DNA from 3 places in the Rubrivivax sp. JA1026 genome. Region 3 is predicted to be linked to each of the others. Evidence: riboswitches for the same ligand, from Rfam matches in the RefSeq annotation. Region 3 holds a riboswitch; each other region holds the start of a gene.
What was found. Region 3 has a riboswitch for cobalamin ahead of G5B56_RS12830 (energy-coupling factor ABC transporter permease). Riboswitches for the same ligand answer to the same signal wherever they lie in the genome.
Positions count from the first base shown of each region.

Region 1: linked by a shared signal. The riboswitch ahead of G5B56_RS02880 (TonB-dependent receptor domain-containing protein) and the one ahead of G5B56_RS12830 (energy-coupling factor ABC transporter permease) in region 3 are both predicted to bind cobalamin.
Region 2: linked by a shared signal. The riboswitch ahead of G5B56_RS07030 (TonB-dependent siderophore receptor) and the one ahead of G5B56_RS12830 (energy-coupling factor ABC transporter permease) in region 3 are both predicted to bind cobalamin.

Region 1 is NZ_JAALCQ010000001.1:629,071-635,287, reverse strand. Features, by position in the region: gene G5B56_RS02885 (cobyrinate a,c-diamide synthase) at 1-1,158, opposite strand, end outside; gene G5B56_RS02880 (TonB-dependent receptor domain-containing protein) at 1,176-3,017, opposite strand; cobalamin riboswitch at 3,088-3,325, opposite strand; gene G5B56_RS02875 (YeeE/YedE family protein) at 3,479-4,594, shown strand; gene G5B56_RS02870 (cytochrome C) at 4,641-4,967, shown strand; gene G5B56_RS02865 (NAD(P)/FAD-dependent oxidoreductase) at 4,978-6,217, shown strand, end outside.
Region 2 is NZ_JAALCQ010000003.1:114,306-120,522, forward strand. Features, by position in the region: gene G5B56_RS07010 (ABC transporter ATP-binding protein) at 1-462, opposite strand, end outside; gene G5B56_RS07015 (iron ABC transporter permease) at 459-1,484, opposite strand; gene G5B56_RS07020 (ABC transporter substrate-binding protein) at 1,481-2,344, opposite strand; gene G5B56_RS07025 (bifunctional adenosylcobinamide kinase/adenosylcobinamide-phosphate guanylyltransferase) at 2,341-2,889, opposite strand; gene G5B56_RS07030 (TonB-dependent siderophore receptor) at 2,912-4,762, opposite strand; cobalamin riboswitch at 4,915-5,167, opposite strand; gene G5B56_RS07035 (CTP synthase) at 5,300-6,217, shown strand, end outside.
Region 3 is NZ_JAALCQ010000007.1:45,515-51,731, forward strand. Features, by position in the region: gene cobN (cobaltochelatase subunit CobN) at 1-2,034, opposite strand, end outside; gene cobW (cobalamin biosynthesis protein CobW) at 2,034-3,080, opposite strand; gene cobO (cob(I)yrinic acid a,c-diamide adenosyltransferase) at 3,087-3,656, opposite strand; gene G5B56_RS12830 (energy-coupling factor ABC transporter permease) at 3,669-4,319, opposite strand; cobalamin riboswitch at 4,489-4,748, opposite strand; cobalamin riboswitch at 4,784-5,009, shown strand; gene G5B56_RS12835 (class I SAM-dependent methyltransferase) at 5,076-5,858, shown strand; gene G5B56_RS12840 (TonB-dependent receptor) at 5,890-6,217, shown strand, end outside.

The DNA.
Region 1 (6,217 bases), on a different contig from region 3:
GGCCACCAGCCCGGTCTCGAAGCGCGACCAGTGGAAGCTGTGGCCACGCAGCTCGCCACGGCCGAAGACGAGGCAGTGCGGGCCCAGCGCGGCGACACGCTGGCCGAGCACCGCGCGGCCGGGCAGCAGGCCCCAGAGGCGGTGCTGCCGGCCCTGGCCGTCGACGAGGGTCTCGGCCAGCGCCATCATGCCGCCGCACTCGGCCCAGACCGGGCGGTCGGCCGCCAGGTGCGCCGCGAGTTGCGCCGCCAGGTCGCGGCGGGCGGCCAGCGCCTCGGCGTGCAGCTCCGGGTAGCCGCCGGGCAGCCAGACGGCGTCGCAGTCGGGCAGCGCGTCGCCGGCCAGCGGCGAGAAGAACACCGTCTCGGCGCCGAGCGCGTGCAGGGTCTGCAGATTCGCCGGATAGACGAACGCGAACGCCGCGTCGTGCGCGACGGCGATGCGCCGGCCGTCGAGCCGGCGTTGCGGCGCGGCCGGCGCGGCGACCGGCGGCGGCACCCACTGCGGCCAGTCGGCCAGGGCCCGCGCGCCCAGCGGTGTCGAGGCCAGCGCGTCGGCGGCGGCGTCGAGCCGGGTCAGCGCATCGGGCAGCTCGCCGGCGGCGCTCAGGCCGAGATGGCGCTCCGGCAGCGCGAAGCGGCCGTCGGCCGGCAGCGCGCCGGCCCAGCCGGCCTCGGGCGGCAGCGCCGCCTGCAGCATCGCCGCGTGGCGCGCGCCGCCGACGCGGTTGGCCAGCACACCGGCCCAGCGCAGCTCGCGCCAGCTGCGCAGCCCGTGCACGAGGGCGCCGAAGGTGGCGGCCATCTTCGCCGCGTCGATGACCGCCAGCACCGGCAGGCCGAAACGCTGCGCCAGGTCGGCCGCGCTGGGCTCGCCGTCGTACAGGCCCATCACGCCCTCGACGACGACGAGCTCGGCCTCGGCCGCCGCCTGTGCCAGACGCGCCGCGCAGTCGGCTTCGCCGTTGATCCACAGGTCCAGCGTGTCGACGCTGGCGCCGCTGGCCAGCGCCAGCCATTGGGGATCGAGGAAGTCGGGACCGCACTTGAAGGCCCGCACGCGCGCGCCGCGGCGCGCGTGCAGCCGCGCCAGCGCGCAGGCGACGGTGGTCTTGCCCTGGCCGGAGGCCGGGGCGGCGACGAGCACGACGGCGGCCATCGTCCCGGTCCCCGCGCTCAGACCGCCCAGCGCAGCACGACGAGCGCGCTGCGGCCGGCGACGTTGTAGCTGCGCGCGAGCGCGTAGTCCTTGTCGCCCGCGTTGTCGAGGCGCGCCTGCAGCGTCAGGCCCTTGCCGAGCTTGGTCTCGGCGCTCAGGTTGACGAGGCCGTAGCCGCCCAGGCGCCGGGTGTTGGCGGCGTCGTCCCAGCGTTCGCCGGCGGCCTGGACCTCGGCGCCGAGGCGCCAGCCGGCGAGCACGGTGTCCGCGCCCAGCGTCGCCAGGCGGCGCGCACGGCGGGCGATCAGCTTGTCGGTGGCCTCGTTCCTCGGGTCGTGGAAGTCCGCCGAGGCGCGCAGCGCGACGGCACCGACGCGCGTGCGGCCGGACAGCGTCAGCCCCTCGTAGCTCGCCTGGCCGACGTTCTCGTAGCAGCCGAAGCTCGAGGCGCAGGGGCCGGCGGCGCCGAAGACGATCAGGTCCTCGACCTTGTTGCGCCAGGCGACGAGGCCGATCTCGTGCTCGCCGGCGCTGCGGCGCAGGCCGATCTCGAGGTTGCGGCCGCTCTCGGGCACCAGGTTCGGGACGCCGTAGTCGCTGAAGCGCTGGTACAGCGTCGGCGCGCGGAACGAGGTCGCGGCCGACGCCGTCAGGCGCCAGGCCGGCGCGAAGCGCCAGCCCCAGGCCAGGCTGCCGGTGCCCTTGCCGCCGAACTCGCTGTCGTCGTCGTGGCGGGCGTGGGCCTGCAGCGAATGCACGCCGAACTCGCCGCGCCAGCCCAGCGCGACGCCGTCCTGCGAACGTTCGTCCTGCAGCCGCACGGCCGTGGCCGAGGCCAGGTTGTCCAGGCGGTCCTCGCGCCGCTCCAGCGTCAGCGAGACCCGCTGGCCGGGCCGCAACTGCTGCTCGTGCTGCAGCGTCAGGTCGCGCAAGCGCGTGCGCGTCTGGTAGATGCTCGGCTCGGTCTCGTAGAGGCTGCGCGACTCGGACAGCCGGGCGCTGCTCAGCGCCTGCTCGTTCCACTGGCCGCGCCAGGACAGCGCGGCGGTGCGCAGTTCGTGATGCGAGCGGTCGTCGCGCGTCGAGCTGCCGTCGTAGCGGGCGTTCAGGTGGCTGTCGGTCATCGAGGCCTCGACACGGTGCTCGGGCGCGAGCTGCCAGCCCACGCGGGCCTGCAGCGAACCGCGGCGCCAGCCGTCGGTATCGGGATTCTGGCCGTCGCGCGCATCGAAGCCGTTGCTGTCGCTCCAGCCGGCCGACAGCGCGTAGTCCAGGCGCCCGTCCGAGCCCGAGAGCCCGGCGTCGGCGAGCCGGCTGCCGCGGCTGCCCCAGCCCAGGCCGCCGCTGGCGCGCAGCGCGCCCTGGCCGCGGCGGGTGAAGACCTGCACCACGCCGCCGACGGCGTCCGAGCCGTAGACCGCGGCCGCCGGACCGCGCAGCACCTCGACGCGTTCGATGCGGTCCAGCGCGATCTGCTCCCAGGCGGCGCCGCCGGTGCTCTGCGAGTCGACGCGCACGCCGTCGACGTAGACCGCGGTGTGGCGCGTCTCGCCGCCGCGGATGTAGACGCTGGTGCTGCCGCCGGGGCCGCCGTTGCGGCTGATCTCGATGCCGGGCAGGCGGGCGAGCAGGTCGGCGACGCTGCTCGCGCCGCTGCGCTCGATCGCCGCGCGGTCGACGAGCGAGACGTCGGCCAGCGTCTGCGACAGACGCTCTTCGAGACGGCTGGCGGTGATGACGATCGGGTCTTCGCCGGCCTGGGCGAAGGCCGCCGGCGCGACGGCGGCGGCGACGGCGAGACGGGTGGCGAGAGCGCAGGCGCGCAGCGGGGCGTTCAAGCCCGGGACGGAAGTCGACATGAAAAAAGTCAGAGTCGGCGCGGCCGACCACCTCCCCGCAGCCGCCGCTGTACGGTGCCCGCGCCGCAGGCGCACGCACCCCCACGTTGGCCGGTATCCGGGCTGGCGGCGCGACCCGTGTGCCCTTCCCAGGCGCTTGACCCAGTGGATTCGACACGAGCGGAAGCCTGCGAGGGCTCCGACCGCTTACCGTTGCGGGGGCAGCTCAGGTTGGGGGCGAACCGGCGACACCGTGTCGCCCCTTCCTGATTCCCGTTGAACTGTCCCGGCAGACGCCGGGGACGAGCACCAACGGGGCGCATGATAGGCAAGGCCTCGGCAGCGCCGGGGCACGTTGCGCGATTCCTTGATGACAATCAAGCGAACGCCTCGACCGTCTTCCTTGCCTGGCGCAGAAGCACATGCGCATCGCGCACAAGCCGTGCGCCGGGACGGCCGGCAGCCGCCGCGACAATGCCGCCATGCCCACCGCGGAAGAACTCGACGCCCACCTGCGCCTGCTGCTGGCCGGCGCCTTCGTCATCGGCGCGGCTTTCGGCGCCGTCTCGCAGCGAACCCACTTCTGCACGATGGGCGCGCTGGCCGACGTCTTCGCCTTCGGCGACCGCACCCGGCTGCGGGCCTGGGTCGCCGCCGTCGCCGTCGCGGTGCTGGGCTTTCACCTGATGGTGGGCCTGGGCTGGGTGCGTGCGGCCGACAGCCTGTACGGCGGCACGCGCGTGGGCTGGCTGTCGGCGATCGTCGGTGGCGCGATGTTCGGCCTGGGCATGGTGCTGGCGTCGGGCTGCGCGGCACGCAACCTGGTGCGCCTGGGCGGCGGCAGCCTGAAGTCGCTGGTCGTCGTGCTCGTCGTCGGCGCCAGCGGCTTCGCGGCGATGAAAGGCGTCAGCGCCGTGCTGCGCGTGGCCAGCGTCGACCGCGTCGGCTTCGAGCTGCCGGCCGGCCAGGACGCGGCCGGTGCGCTGGCCGCCGCCACCGGCCTGCCGCTGCAGACGCTCGCCCCCTGGCTCGGCGCGGCGGTGGCCGCGGCGCTGCTGGCCTGGGTGCTGGCACGGCCCGAAGGCCGCGGCCGCGAGGTCGCCGGCGGCGCCGCGATCGGGGTGCTGGTGGTCGCCGCCTGGTGGCTGTCGGGCCGGCTGGGTTTCGTGCCCGAACACCCCGAGACGCTGGAGCCGGCCTTCCTGGCGACGAACTCGCGGCGCATGGAGTCGCTGAGCCTGGTCGCGCCACTGGCCTGGGGCCTGGACTGGCTGCTGTTCTTCAGCGACAGCCGCAAGACGCTGACGATCGGCATCTGCAGCGCCGCCGGCATCGTCGCCGGCTCGGCCGCGGTCGCGCTGGCCACACGCAGCTTTCGCTGGCAGGGTTTCGCCGGCACCGAGGACACGGCCGGCCATCTCGTCGGCGCGGTCCTGATGGGCACCGGCGGCGTCACCGCGCTGGGCTGCACCGTCGGGCAAGGAATCGCAGGTCTATCGACGCTTTCCGCGCATAGCGCCATCGCCGTCTCGGCTATGGTCCTCGGCGGCTTCGCAGGCTTGGCGCTGCAGCGCCGGCGCATCGAACGCTGCGGCTGAACCCACCACCCCACCACGATCGGAGGACAACGACATGAGATCGCCGATGCGACCGCTGCTGGTCGCGCTGGGCGCCGCGAGCCTGGCACTGCCGGCCGCCGCCGACCTGCGGGCCGACGAGGCGCTGGCCGCGCGCTCGGTCGCCGCCACCTGCGCCAACTGCCACGGCACCGACGGCCACTCGCGCACGGCGATCAAGTCGCTGGCGGGCCAGCCGGCCGAGCGCATCCTGCAGTCGATCGCCGACTACCGCAGCGGCGCGCAGCCGTCGACGATCATGGCGCAGATCCTGCGCGGCTACAGCGACGAGCAGCTGCGGCTGGCGGCGCACTGGTTCGCGGCGCAGCCGGCCCGGCCGGCCGACGCCCGCTAGGAGCGACACGATGCAGCAACCCGATCGTTTCGCCCTCTCGCGCCGCCGCCTGCTGGGCGCGGGGCTGGCCGGCGGCACGCTGGCGCTGGCCGGCTGCGCCGGCAACCGCGTCGTCAAGCCGACACCCGGACGTGTCGTCGTCGTCGGCGGCGGTTTCGGCGGCGCCACCGCGGCACGCTACCTGCGGCTGTGGGGCGGCGTCGACGTCACGCTGGTCGAACGCGAGGCGGCGTTCGTCTCCTGCCCGATCTCCAACCTGGTGCTCGGCGGCTGGCGCACGCTGGACGACATCACGCGCGGCTACGACGGCCTGGCCGCCGCCGGCGTCAAGCGGGTGCGCGGCGAGGCCGTGGCGATCGACCCCGAACGCCGCCTGCTGCGCCTGGCCGACGGCAGCACCCTGCCCTGGGACCGGCTGATCGTCGCGCCCGGCATCGACTTCGACACCGCCGCGATCCCCGGCCTGCAGCCGGCACTCGACGCCGGCACCGTGACGCACGCCTGGAAGGCCGGGCCGCAGACCGTCGCGCTGCGCCGCCAGCTCGAGGCCCTGCCCGACGGCGGTGTCGTCGCGATGACGATCCCGCGCGCCCCTTACCGCTGCCCGCCGGGGCCTTACGAACGCGCCGCCGTCATCGCCGGCTGGCTGAAGCAGGCGCGGCCGCGCGCCAAGCTGCTGGTGCTCGACGCCAATGCCGAGATCCAGTCGAAGAAGGCGCTGTTCGAGCGCGCGTTCAAGGAGCACTACGCCGGCATCGTCGAGTACCGGCCGAACGCCGAGCTGCGCGAGGTCTCGGGGCGGCTCGCGCGTTTCGACTTCGAGGACGTGAAGGCCGACGTGCTCAACGTCATCCCGCCGCAGCGCGCCGGCCGGCTGGCGCAGGACGCGGGGCTGGTGACGGTCAACGGGCGCTGGGTGGGTGTCGACTGGCTGACGCTGGAGTCGCAGGCGCTGCCGGGCGTGCACGTGCTCGGCGACGCCACCTTCTCGGCGCCGCTGATGCCCAAGAGCGGACACATGGCCAACCAGCACGCCAAGGTGGCGGCGGCGGCGGTGATCCAGCGGCTGCGCGGCGAGCCGGTGAACCCGGCGCCGCTGGTGATGAACACCTGCTACAGCTACCTGTCGGCGACGCACGCGGTGCACGTCGCCTCGGTGCACCCTTACGACGCCGCCGAGAAGACCTTCAAGGCGGTGCCGGCCTCGGTCGGCGTGTCCAAGGACTGGAACACCGCCGAGGCGCTGTACG
Region 2 (6,217 bases), on a different contig from region 3:
GGTGGCCAGCGCACGCGCCAGCAGCACGCGCTGGCGCTCGCCGCCGGAGAGCTGCTGCAGCCGCCGGAACTGCCAGTCGCGGCACTCGGTGGCATCCATCGCCGCGTCGACGGCGGCCTCGTCGCGAGGGCCGGCGGTGCCGAGCAGGCCGAGGTGCGGCAGCCGGCCGAGCATCACGGTGTCGCGCACCGTCAGGTCGCCGCTGGCCTCGCCGGCCTGCGCCAGCCAGGCCAGGCGCAGCGCGCGTTCACGCGGCGCCCAGTCGCCCAGCGGCCGGCCGTCGAGCTCGACGGTGCCACGCTGGTACGGCAGCAGCCCGGCGAGCACGCGCAGCAGCGTCGACTTGCCGGCGCCGTTGGGGCCGACGATCGTCGTCCAGCCGGGCTGCAGCACGCAGCTGACACCGGACAGCACCTCGCGCGCGCCCAGCCGCGCGCCGACGTCGGCCGCGATCAGGTTCACCGCACGCCCCGCTTGTGCAGCAGCCACAGCAGGTAGCCGCCGCCGAGCACCGCGGTCAGCACGCCGACCGGCAGCTCCTGCGGCGCGATCAGCCCGCGGGCGAGCACGTCGGCGCCGAGCATCAGCACGCCGCCGGCCGCGGCGCTGGCCGGCAGCATGAAACGCTGCGGCGCCGGCGCGAAACGGCGCACCAGGTGCGGCGAGACCAGGCCGACGAAACCGACCAGCCCGGCCTGCGACACCGCCAGCGCGGTGCACAGCGCCAGCAGCACGACCAGCAGCAGGCGCAGCCGCGGCAGCGCCAGCCCCAGGCTGGCGGCGCTCTCCTCGCCCAGGCCCAGCGCGTCGAGCGCGCGCGCCAGGCGCCAGGCCGGCGGCAGCGCCAGCGCCAGGCCGACGGCCAGCAGCGCCACGCTCTGCCAGCCGAGGAAGCCGGTCGAGCCGAGCATGAAACTCTGCTTGCCGCGCAGCGCGTCGGGCACCCAGGTCGTGACCAGATCGCTGGCGGCGCCGAGCACGACGCCGACGACGACGCCCGACAGCAGCAGCCGCATCGGCTCCTGTGCGCCGCGCGCGAGCATCAGCGTCAGCGTCACGCCGCCGAGCGCGCCGACGAAGGCGGCACCGACGAGGCCGATGCGCGCCAGCCACTCGACGCTGCCCAGCGCCAGCGCATGGCCGCCGATGGCGCTGGCGGCGAGCACCGCGACCACCGCCAGCGAGGCTCCCGAGCCGGTGCCCAGCAGGTAGGGATCGGCCAGCGGGTTGCGGAACAGCCCTTGCGCGATCGCGCCGGCCAGCCCCAGCAGCGCGCCGACCAGCAGCGCACCGATGGTGCGCGGGGCGCGGATCTGGCCGACGATCAGCTCCATCGGCACCGCCGAGTCGGCGTCGCTCCAGTGCCAGCTCCAGCCTTCGCTGCCGACCGCCAGGCCGAGCAGCGACAGCGCCAGCGCGGCCAGCGCCAGCCCCGCCACCAGCCGGCGGCGGCGCGACAGGTCCAGGGCCAGCGCGGGGTTCATTTCTCGGGCAGGCCGGCCAGGCAGTCGGCGATGGCGAGCGCGGCCTCGCCCATGCGCGGGCCGGGACGGATCAGCAGCAGGTAGCGCTCGCGCTCGAAGCCGCAGGCCTGGCCGTCCTTCAGCGCGCGCAGCGTGTGCCAGCCCGGGCGCTCGGCCATCGTCGCGAGCGCACGATCCTCCGCCATCACGAGGTCCGGCGACTTGCGCACGAGGAACTCGGGGTTCAGGCGCGGGAAGGCGCCGTACTCGGCCGGCACGACGTTGCGCAACCCCAGGCGCTGCAGCGTCTCGCCGATGAACGAGCCGGGGCCGGCGGCGTACGGCGTCGAGTCGACCTCGAAATAGACGCTGCGCCCGCGCAGCCGCGGCGGGATGCGCGCCGCGGCCGCCGCCTCGTCGCGGTGGATCGAGGCCCAGAGCTGCGCCGCGCGCTGCGGCTGGCCGAGCACACGCGCCAGCGCATCGGTCGAGTGGCGCACCTGGGCGTGGGAGTCCGAGTCGAAGACCATCACCTTCAGCCCCAGCGCCTCCAGGCGTTCGGCAACCCGCGCCGAACGCGCGGCGAGCACGAGTTCGGGGCGCAGCGCGACGATGCGCTCGACGCTGGCGTCGTCCAGCCCGCCCAGGCGGGGCAGCGCGTTCACCTGCGCCGGCCAGTCGGAATAGCGGTCGACGCCGACCAGGCGCGCGCAGGCGCCGAGCGCGCAGACGGTCTCGGTCAGCGAAGGCAGCAGGCTGACGATGCGCTGCGGCGGCCCGCCCTGCCAGGCCACGCCGCGGTCGTCGCGCGGCGGCTCGGCGGCCGTCGCGGCGCCGGCGCACAGCGCCAGCAGCAGGAGCAGACGGTGCACCGGCTTCATCGCGGCCCCTTCAGCGGCAGTTCCAGCCCGGCGACCATCAGCGTCACGCGGGTGCTGGCCGCGGCCACGCGCTGGTGCAGCCGGCCGAGTTCGTCGACGAAGCGCCGCGCCTGGCGCGACATCGGCGTCACGCCCAGGCCGATCTCGTTGGACACGAGCACCACCGGGCCGCGCGCGGCGGCCAGCGCGTCGACGAGCGCGTCGACCTCGGCCGCCGGGTCGTCGACCGGCGCGCCGTCCAGCGGCATCAGCAGGCCGGTGAGCCACAGCGTCAGGCAGTCGACGACGACCATGCGCCCGGGCTGCGACTCCTCGCGCAGCACGGCGGCCAGCGCACGCGGCTCCTCGCGCGTGGCCAGCCCCGGCACGCGGGCGGCACGGTCGGCGCGGTGACGCTCGATGCGCGCGCGCATCTCGTCGTCGCCGGCCATCGCGGTGGCGACGAGCACGGCGCCGTGCCCCGGCAGCGCGAGCCAGTGCGCCGCGCGTGTTTCGGCGCAGCGCGACTTGCCGCTCTTGGCGCCGCCGAGGATCAGCTCGTGCATCGTCCGCCCCGGGCGTGCGGCGTCAGACGCCGCCTTCGTAGCGCAGGCCGAGCCAGAACTGCCGGGCCGGGCCGCGGTAGTAGGCCGAGGGCTCGAGGTCCTCGTCGGTCGCGTTCAGCAGCCGGCTCTCCAGCGTCCAGCCCTTGGCGAAGCGCCAGCCGGCCTTCAGGTCCAGCGTGGTCTCGGCGCCGAGTTCGCGGCTGTCGGGCCGGGCGCCGACGTGCAGCACGCTGGCCCCGGCGTTCCAAACGCCGTGGCGCCAGTCGAGGCCCAGCGTCTCCTGGTGCGCCGCACGGCGCGTCAGGCGGGCGCCGGTGTCCTCGTTCTTGGCGTCGAGGAAGTCGACCTGGGCGCGCAGCGACCAGTCGCCCAGCGCCTTGGCGCCCGACAGCGTCGCGCCCTGCAGACGGGCGCGGGAAGTGTTGGCGACGCAGCCCAAAGCGTAGAGGGGGTCGTCAGGACACAGGCTGCCCTTGGCCGGCCCGATCAGGTTCTTCAGCCGGTTGCGGAAGACCGTCAGGGCGGCGCGGTCGCCATCGGCGGCCCACTCGACGCCGAACTCGACGCTGCGCCCGCGTTCCGGCTTGATGCCCGGCACGCCGTAGCCGGGGTACAGCAGGTCGTTGAACGACGGCGCGCGGAAGCTGTTGCCGGCCAGCGCACGCAAGCGCCAGGCGGGCGTCAGCGCGAAGCTGCCGCCCAGGCGGCCGGTGGTTTGGGCGCCATAGTCTGAGCTGTCGTCACGGCGCAGGTCGGCCTGCCACGAGTAACGGCCGGCGCTGCCCGTCCAGGACAGCACGGCACTGTCGGTGTCGCGATCACCGCGGTAGCTGTCGGTCTTGGCGTCTTCTTCCAGACGCTCGACGGCGGCGACGATCTGGCCGGCGACGCCGGTCTCCCAAGCCAACTGCGCGAGCGCGTGGTCACGCGTGGTGCGGTAACGGTAGACCACCGCCTCGCCGCTGCGCGACTCGTCGACCGCGCGGTCGACCCGCAGTGTCGCAACCAGGCCCGGCGCGAGCGTGCCGCGCCAGTCGAGCGCGGTGGCGTCGACGTCGAGCTGGTCGCGGAAGTCCGGCGTGTTGTCGGGGGCGTAGTTCGGCGGCGCGTACTCGGTGCTGTCGATCTGGGTTTCCAGCCGGCTGCGCAGCAGCGACAGGCCGATGCGGTGGCCCGGCGCCGGCGTGAAGCCGATGCGTGCCTGGCCGCTGTCGCGCGTGTAGCCGTCGTCGTCGGCGTTGTAGTTGCCGTACGGATCGCCGGGGCGCAGCGCGCTGTCGCCGTCGTCGTGCTGCCGGGCCAGCGACGCGGCGAAATCCCAGGCGCCGAAGCTGCCGCTGGCACCGGCCGACAGCTCGCGTGCGCCGCGGCCGCCGAACGCGGCGGCGGCGTCGAAACGCAGGCCGGCGTCGGCGCGGCGCGTGACGATGTTGATGACCCCCCCGACGGCGTCGGCGCCGTAGAGGCTGGAGCCGGGGCCGCGCAGCACTTCGACACGCTCGATCTGCGCCAGCGGCAGCGCCTGCACCGACGGGTCGGCCAGCGTCGCCGAGCCGATGCGCACGCCATCGACCAGCACGACGGTCTGGCTGCCCGAGGCGCCGCGGATCATCACCGAGGTGGCGCCGCCGGGGCCGCCGCTGCGCGACAGCTGCACGCCGGCCTGCTCGCGCAGCAGGTCGGCCAGCGACGTGGCGCCCGAGGCACGCAGCGTGTCGCCGTCGATCACGACGACGTCGGCGGCCAGCCGCGAGACGGCCAGCGGCTCGCGCGAGCCGGTGACGACGATGGTTTCGGAGGATTGCGCCGCCGCAGTGGCGGCGACGAACGAACAGGCGACCGCGACGACGGTGCGGCGGTCGAAACAGGACATGGACAAGCGGGCCTCCAGCCGCACACCCCGTGCGGACCAGCGATGAGTCAAGCCGCCGTCCTGGAACGCGGCACGCCCGATGTCACCCGAGCCGGCGGACGTCAAGACGGACTCCGGGCCGCGGGGGTTCGTGCGCGCCGCCCACCGCGACGCCGGCATCCCTGGCATCGGGCCGGTATCCGGGCTCGCGAGTGCCGGTCCGACGGTTTGACCGTGGACCGAAGCCGTCAGCGCCTTCCCAGTCCTCGCTGGACCAGTGGCTGCATTGCTGACCGCACCTCGCCGACCGTTGCGGGGGCAGCGCCGGAATTGCCGCGCGTCATCGTGGACGCGCCGCGCACCGGCTTCCCGTTCAACCCTCCGACACCTGCCGTGCAAGAGGGCACCTGATGCAAGCGGCGCGAAGTCTAGCACCGCCGGGGGGCGCGGCGACACGCCCGAGCGGCGCGCCGGCGCACCGGGGAGCGGCAGGGGGCGCCGCCTATAATCACGCTTTACCACCTGGGCACAGCGACTTGCGCATGTGCCCCACGCGACATGACCAAGTTCGTCTTCGTCACCGGCGGCGTGGTGTCCTCCCTCGGCAAGGGGATCGCGGCAGCCTCGCTGGCGGCGATCCTCGAGTCGCGAGGTCTGAAGGTCACCCTGATCAAGCTGGATCCGTACCTCAACGTCGACCCGGGCACGATGAGCCCGTTCCAGCACGGCGAGGTGTTCGTCACCGATGACGGCGCCGAGACCGACCTCGACCTCGGCCACTACGAGCGTTTCATCACCACGCGGATGAAGCGCACGAACAACTTCACGACCGGCCAGATCTACAAGAGCGTGCTCGAGAAGGAGCGCCGCGGCGACTATCTCGGCAAGACGGTGCAGGTGATCCCGCACGTCACCAACGAGATCCAGGACTACGTGCGCCGCGGGGCCGTCGACGTCGACGTCGCGATTGTCGAGATCGGCGGCACGGTCGGCGACATCGAGTCGCTGCCCTTCCTGGAGGCCGTGCGCCAGCTGAGCCTGAAGCTCGGCCCGGCGAACACCGCCTTCGTGCACCTGACCTACGTGCCGTGGATCGCCGCCGCCGGCGAGCTGAAGACCAAGCCGACGCAGCACACGGTGCAGAAGCTGCGCGAGATCGGCATCCAGCCCGACGCGCTGCTGTGCCGCGCCGACCGCCGCATCCCCGACGACGAGCGCGAGAAGATCAGCCTGTTCACGAACGTGCCTCAGCACGGCGTGATCTCGATGCCCGACGTCGACACGATCTACAAGGTGCCGCGCGTGCTGCACGAGCAGGGCCTGGACGAGCTGATCTGCATGAAGCTGCAGCTGCTGACCAAGCCCGCCGACCTGCGCCGCTGGGACACGCTGGTGCAGGAGGTCGAGCACCCGCAGAACCGCGTGACGATCGCGATGTGCGGCAAGTACACCGACCTGTCGGACTCGTACAAGTCG
Region 3 (6,217 bases):
GGCGTCGAGGCGGCGCAGCAGGGCCTCGCGCTGGGTGTCGTCTTCGGGCGCGTCGAAGCCCAGTTCACGGTGCAGCCCGGCGCCGATCACCTGGCCGAGCAGCACCTGGCGCAGCCGGCGCGCGCGTGGCGGGTCCAGCGCCAGCGCCTCGTAGTACTCGTCCATCGTGCGTTCGATGTCGAGCAGCGCGCCGTAGGACTCGGCACGCGTCAGCGGCGGCATCAGGTGGTCGACGATGACCGCCTGCGTGCGGCGTTTGGCCTGGCAGCCTTCGCCGGGGTCGTTGACGATGAACGGGTACAGGTGCGGCATCGGCCCGAGCAGCAGGTCGGGCCAGCAGGCTTCGCCGAGCGCGACGCTCTTGCCCGGCAGCCACTCCAGGTTGCCGTGTTTGCCGACGTGCACGACGGCGTCGGCCGCCCAGTGGCGGCGCAGCCAGAAATAGAACGCCAGATAGGCGTGCGGCGGCACGAGGTCGGCGTCGTGATAACGCGCCAGCAGGTCGGGCCCGCGCGAACGCGCCGGCTGGATGCCGACGAAGACGCGCCCCAGGCGCAGCCCCGGGATCATGAAGCGCCCGGCACGCATCATCGGGTCGGCCTCGGGCGCGCCCCAGAGCGCGAGCACGGCGTCGCGGCAGACGGCCGGCAGGCGCTCGAACTCGGCGCGGTAGTCGGCCAGCGCCAGGCTTTGCAGCGCCGGGCGCGCGTCGTTGGCCTCGGTGTCGTTGGTGACGCCGGCGGCCAGCGTGTGCATCAGCGCCTCGCTGTCGGGCGGCAAGGCGCCGACGGCGTAGCCCGCGTCGTGCAGCGCCTGCAGGATCAGCAGCGTCGAGGCCGGCGTATCCAGGCCGACGCCGTTGGCCAGGCGCGCGTCGTCGTTCGGGTAGTTGGCCAGCACCAGCGCCAGGCGCTGTTCGGCCGGCGGCACGTGGCGCAGCCGGCACCAGCGCCGTGCCAGCTCGGCGACGAAGGCCATGCGCTCGGGTTCGGGCTGGTAGCGCACGACGTCGATCTCGGTGCGCTCGCAGCGCCAGGCCACGCCTTTGAAGCTGATCGCGCGCGTGGCGATGCGGCCGTCGACCTCGGGCAGCACGACCTGCATCGCCAGGTCGCGTGGCGCCAGGCCGTGCGGGTCTTCGGCCCAGCCTTCGCGGGTGCTGCCGGCCAGCAAGAGCTGCAGCACCGGCGCGTCGCCGGCCAGCGGCTCGAAACCGGCACCGGCGCCGCCGAGCGCGAACGCCGTCGCGTTGAGCACGACGTCGACCGCGTGGCGCGCCGCCAGCGTGCGCAGCAGCGCCAGGCTCTCGGGGTTCTTCAGCGTGTCGACGGCCAGCGCCAGCGGCTCCAGCCCGGCGGCGGCCAGCGCCGCGAGCTGGGCGTCGAAGACCGCCGTGTTGCCCGACTGCAGATGCGCCCGGTAGAAAACCAGCAGCGCCACCGGCGCACCGGCCGGGCGCGCCGGCCAGGCGGCGGCGTCGCGCGGCACGTAAGGCAGCGCGCAGGGCAGCGGCTCGGGCGGCGAAGGGCGTTCGCCGCGGCCGAAGGCGGCGTGCGCGATCAGCGCGAAGAAGGCCTCGGCCTGCGCCGGCCCGCCGTCGCGCAGGCAGCGCCAGAGCAGGCGGCAGTCGTCGGCCGCGGCCGTCGAGCGTGCGAGCAGCTGCGGGTCTTCGCCGAAGTCGCCCGAGAACAGCGCCAGCCACTGGCCGCGCCGGCGCGCGGTGCGCCCGGCCTGCTCGACGAGGTAGGCCCAGTCGGCTGCGTTGCCGAGGTGGTCGACGACGACCGCACGCGCGTGCTGCAGCACCTCGTCGACGTAGAGGTCCACCGACGCCGGCTGGCGCAGCGCCATCAGGTTGGCCAGGCGGATGCTCGGAAAGCCGGCCGGCAGCGCCGCGGCGGTGTCGGCCAGCAGCGCCAGCGTGCTGTCGGCGGCGCTGAGCACGACGATCTCGCCCGGCGTCTGCGCCAGGCGCACGACGCCGCGGCCCTCGTCGTCGACGAGGCCGGCGGCGCGTGTCGACAGCAGGTGCATCAGCCGGCGGCCAGCGCCTGCTGCAGCTCGGCCTGCAGCACGGCGGCGTCGAGCTCGGCGCCGATCAGCACCAGGCGCGAGACACGTGCCTCGCCCGCGCGCCAGGCACGGTCGAAGTGGCTGTCCAGGCGCGCGCCGACGCCTTGCACGACGAGGCGCATCGCCGCGCCGGGCAGCGCGACGAAGCCCTTGGCGCGGTAGATCTCGTGGCGTGCGACGAGCGCGGCCAACGCCTGCAGCAGGCGCTCGCGGTCGCTCACCTCGACCGTCAGCGCGACCGAGTCGAACTCGTCGTGGTCGTGGTCCTCTTCTGCGTCGTGGTGCGTGTGGCGGCCGTCGATCGCGTCCTCGACGGCGCGGCCCAGGCCCAGCAGCACGTCGGGCGCCAGGCGGCCGTGCTGCGCGGCGAGCAGCTTGACGGCCGCCGGCGCACCGGCGCGCACCTGGGCCTCGACGGCGGCCAGCGTCGCGGCGTCGAGCGCGTCGGTCTTGTTCAGCACGACGAGGTCGGCGGTGGCGAGCTGGTCCTCGAACAGCTCGGCCAGCGGCGACTCGTGGTCGAGGTTGTCGTCGGCGCGGCGCTGGACGTCGACGGCCTGCGGGTCGTCGGCGAAACGGCCTTCGGCCACCGCCGGCGCGTCGACGACGGTGACGACGGCGTCGACCGTGAACGCGTGGCGCAGCGTCGGCCACTGGAAGGCCTGCACCAGCGGCTTGGGCAGCGCCAGGCCCGAGGTCTCGATGACGAGATGGTCGATGCGCTCGCGGCGCTCGGCCAGGCGCTCCATCACCGGCGCGAACTCCTCCTGCACGGTGCAGCACAGGCAGCCGTTGGCGAGCTCGACGAGGTTGCCGTCGTCGCGGCCCGCTTCGTCGCAGCCGATGCCGCAGCCGCGCAGCAGCTCGCCGTCGATGCCGAGTTCGCCGAACTCGTTGACGATGACGGCGATGCGGCGGCCGCCGGCGTTCGTCAGCAGGTGGCGCAGCAGCGTCGTCTTGCCGGCGCCGAGGAAGCCGGTGACGATGGTCGCGGGAATCTTGTGCATGGGTTCTCAGTCCTCGATGCCGCGCTGCGCGGGCACGCCGGCGTCGTAGTGGTGTTTCAGCTTCGTCATCTCGGTGACCGTGTCGGCGGCCTCGATCAGCTCCGGCGGCGCGCCGCGCCCGGTCAGCAGCACGTGGACCTGCGGCGGGCGCGCGCGCAGGCAGGCCAGCAACTCGTCCAGCGGGATCCAGCCGTAGCGCAGCGGCGCCATCACCTCGTCGAGCACGACGAGAAAGTGCGCGCCCGACAGCACCGTGTCGCGCACACGCTGCCAGCCGGCCAGCGCCAGCTCGGCGGAGTGGCCGAGGTCGCGGCTCTTCCAGCTGAAGCCGTCGCCCAGGCCTTCGATCGGGATGCCCAGCTGCTCGAACAGCCGGTGCTCGCCGAACCGTGCCGAGGGCACCTTCATGAACTGGTAGACCTTCACCGCCTTGCCGCGGCCGTGGGCGCGCAGCGCCAGGCCGAAGGCGGCGGTGCTTTTGCCCTTGCCCGGCCCGGTGTGCACGATCACCAGCCCCCGGCGTTCGCCCTGAGGGCGCGGTTTGTCGCGATCGAACGGGGGCGTTTCGATCTGCATGGCGGCGGCCCGTCAGGCGGCGGCGGTGAGCCGCTCGTCCAGGCAGGCGCGCGCCCAGCCGGCTTCGCGCCAGCGGCGCACGGCGCGCACGATCAGCAGCGTGAACACCGGCTCCAGCGCCACCAGCACGAGGTAGGACGAAGCGAAACGCGCCCAGTCGGCCAGCGGCGTCGCTTCCTGGCCGATGGCCAGCCAGAAGCCGACCATCGCCGTGACGCCGGCGTAGTAGGCCGCGTCCAGGCGCAGCACGGTGGCGACACGCGCCTCGCTGACCTGCGCGGCCGACAGGCGGCGGCCGATGCCGAAGTGAACCGCGGTGAGCGGCACGACCAGCGACAGCGTGTTCACCGCCAGGTGCACCAGATCCTGCGGCTCGAACAGCAGGCCTTGCAGCAGCAGGCCGAGCGCGAAGCCGAACAGCGTCGGCAGATAGCCCAGCAGCAGGTAGATCGGCATCGCGCCGATGAAGTGCAGCTCCGACGGGCCGACGGCCATGTGGAAGGACTGCATGAACAGCGAGAAGAACACCGCCGCGAGCGCCGTGCGCAGCCACAGCGCCGGGCGCTTGGCGAGTGCCGGCAGGTGCGCCAGCAGCACGCCGCCGGCGGCGACGTTGGCGGCGAGGATCTTGGTCTGGGCGAGGACGCCGGGTTCGATGTGCATCGGGTGCTCCTGGGTCGAGACGGCGCGACGACGGCGGCCCGCCGCCGCACGACGGCTCGGGCGCGGCGACACGGCACGCGCTGGGAAGGGACGGCTCGGAAAACGTGAGACGGGTTCGACGCGCCTGGCCGCTTCCCCGCGGCTGGCGCTACACGGCGCGCCGCTCGCGCGGGCACGCCACCTCGTTGGCCGGTATCCGGGCTGGCGGACCTGTCCGTGACGCCTTCCCGGTGGCGACGCTGGCGCGCCGCCGTCCCAGTGGCCGTGTCACGGGCCGGAAGAGCCGGCACGAAGCCGTCTTTCCGTCCGCTTACCGTTGCGGGGGCAGCTCAGGTTGGGGCTCGCGCCGTGACGGCCTCGCCCTTCCTGATTCCCGTTGAACTGCCTCGGCGGAGAGCCTCGGCGAGCACCAACGCGGCGCATGATACAGGTCAGGTCTCGCGGCGGGGCCGCCGGCGGCGCTGGTTATGATGCCGGCCGTTGGTGCTCGCGCCCACCCTCCGGTGGATGCAGTTCAACGGGAATCAGGGAGGGGCCTCGTGCCCCCAACCTGAGCTGCCCCCGCAACGGTAAGCGGACGGGGCCTCACAGGCCCCAGCTCGTGTCGAAGCCACTGGGAGTCGTCTCCTGGGAAGGACACACGGGTCGTCTCCGCCAGCCCGGATACCGGCCAACGAGGTGGCGTGCCGCGCGAGCGGCAGGCCGTAAGGCGCCAGGCTGCGGGGAAGCGGCCAGGGCGCGTACGCCGGTATTCCCATGTCTTCCAACGCGCCGGAACTCCGGCCCGACGCCGCCACGCCCTGCGCCTGGGGCGAGGCCGAAGCCGCGTTCTACGCGCACACCATCGTGCGCTCGGGTTACGCCCGCGCCGTGCTGCCGCTGCTGCCGCGCTCGCTGCCCGATCTGCTCGACATCGGTGCCGGCAGCGGCGTGCTCAGCCGCCGCATGCTCGCGCCCGGCGCGCGCTGGCACGCCGTCGAACCACAGCCCGAGATGCAGCGCCGGCTGCTCGCGCGGCGACCGGCGCTGGCCGTGCGCGGCATCCGCCTGGAGCTGTCGCCCGTCGACTGGACGCAGCTCGAGCCCGCCGTCGCCGCCGACACGCTGCTGGCCGCGCACCTGCCGCCGGCGCAGCGTGAACCCGCCGCCTTCCACGACGCGATGGCCACACGCTGGCGCCGCTGCATGGCCTGGGTCGTGCCGGCGCAGGCCGGGCCGGCGACGTTCTGCCTGGCCGGCGTGCTGACGCCCGAACTGCACGGCGCCGACACGCGCCCGGTCGTCGAACGTGTGCTCGCCGCACTGGGCCCCACACGCGCGCCGCAGGCGCTGCACTTCGCCGACTGGCGCTACGAGGTGTGTTTCGAGTCGCTTGCCGCGGCCCAGGCGCACGTCATCGAGCGCCTGCGTCTGCCGCCCGGCGACGACCGCCGGCCGCAGGTGCTGGCCCAGGTCGCCGCCTCGGCGCGGCCCGGCCGCCGCGGCCTGCGCCTGGGCTGCGCCAAACGCAGCGCGGTGCTGCTCTGGCACCGCGACTGACCCTGTTTCCCTCCCTCCAGAAGAAGAGACGATGAAGATGAAGCCACAGGAAAGATCACCGTCGCGCCACTGGCGCCCTGCCGTGCTGGCGCTGCTGCTGCCGGCCGCCGCCCAGGCCCAGAGCGAGGCCGTCGAGACGGTGCAGATCACCGCCGAGCGCCGCGTCGTCACCGCGACACGCGTCGCCGAAGACCCGCTGGATCTGCCGTTCAGCACCTACGCCGTCGGCCGCGACGAGATGGACGCCGTCGGCGCGCGCACGCTGGAAGACGCACTGCGCGCGGTGCCCGGGCTGCAGCACGGCACCCAGGGCAACTACTTCACGCGGTTCGAGACCCGCGGCCTGCGCGACACCCAGG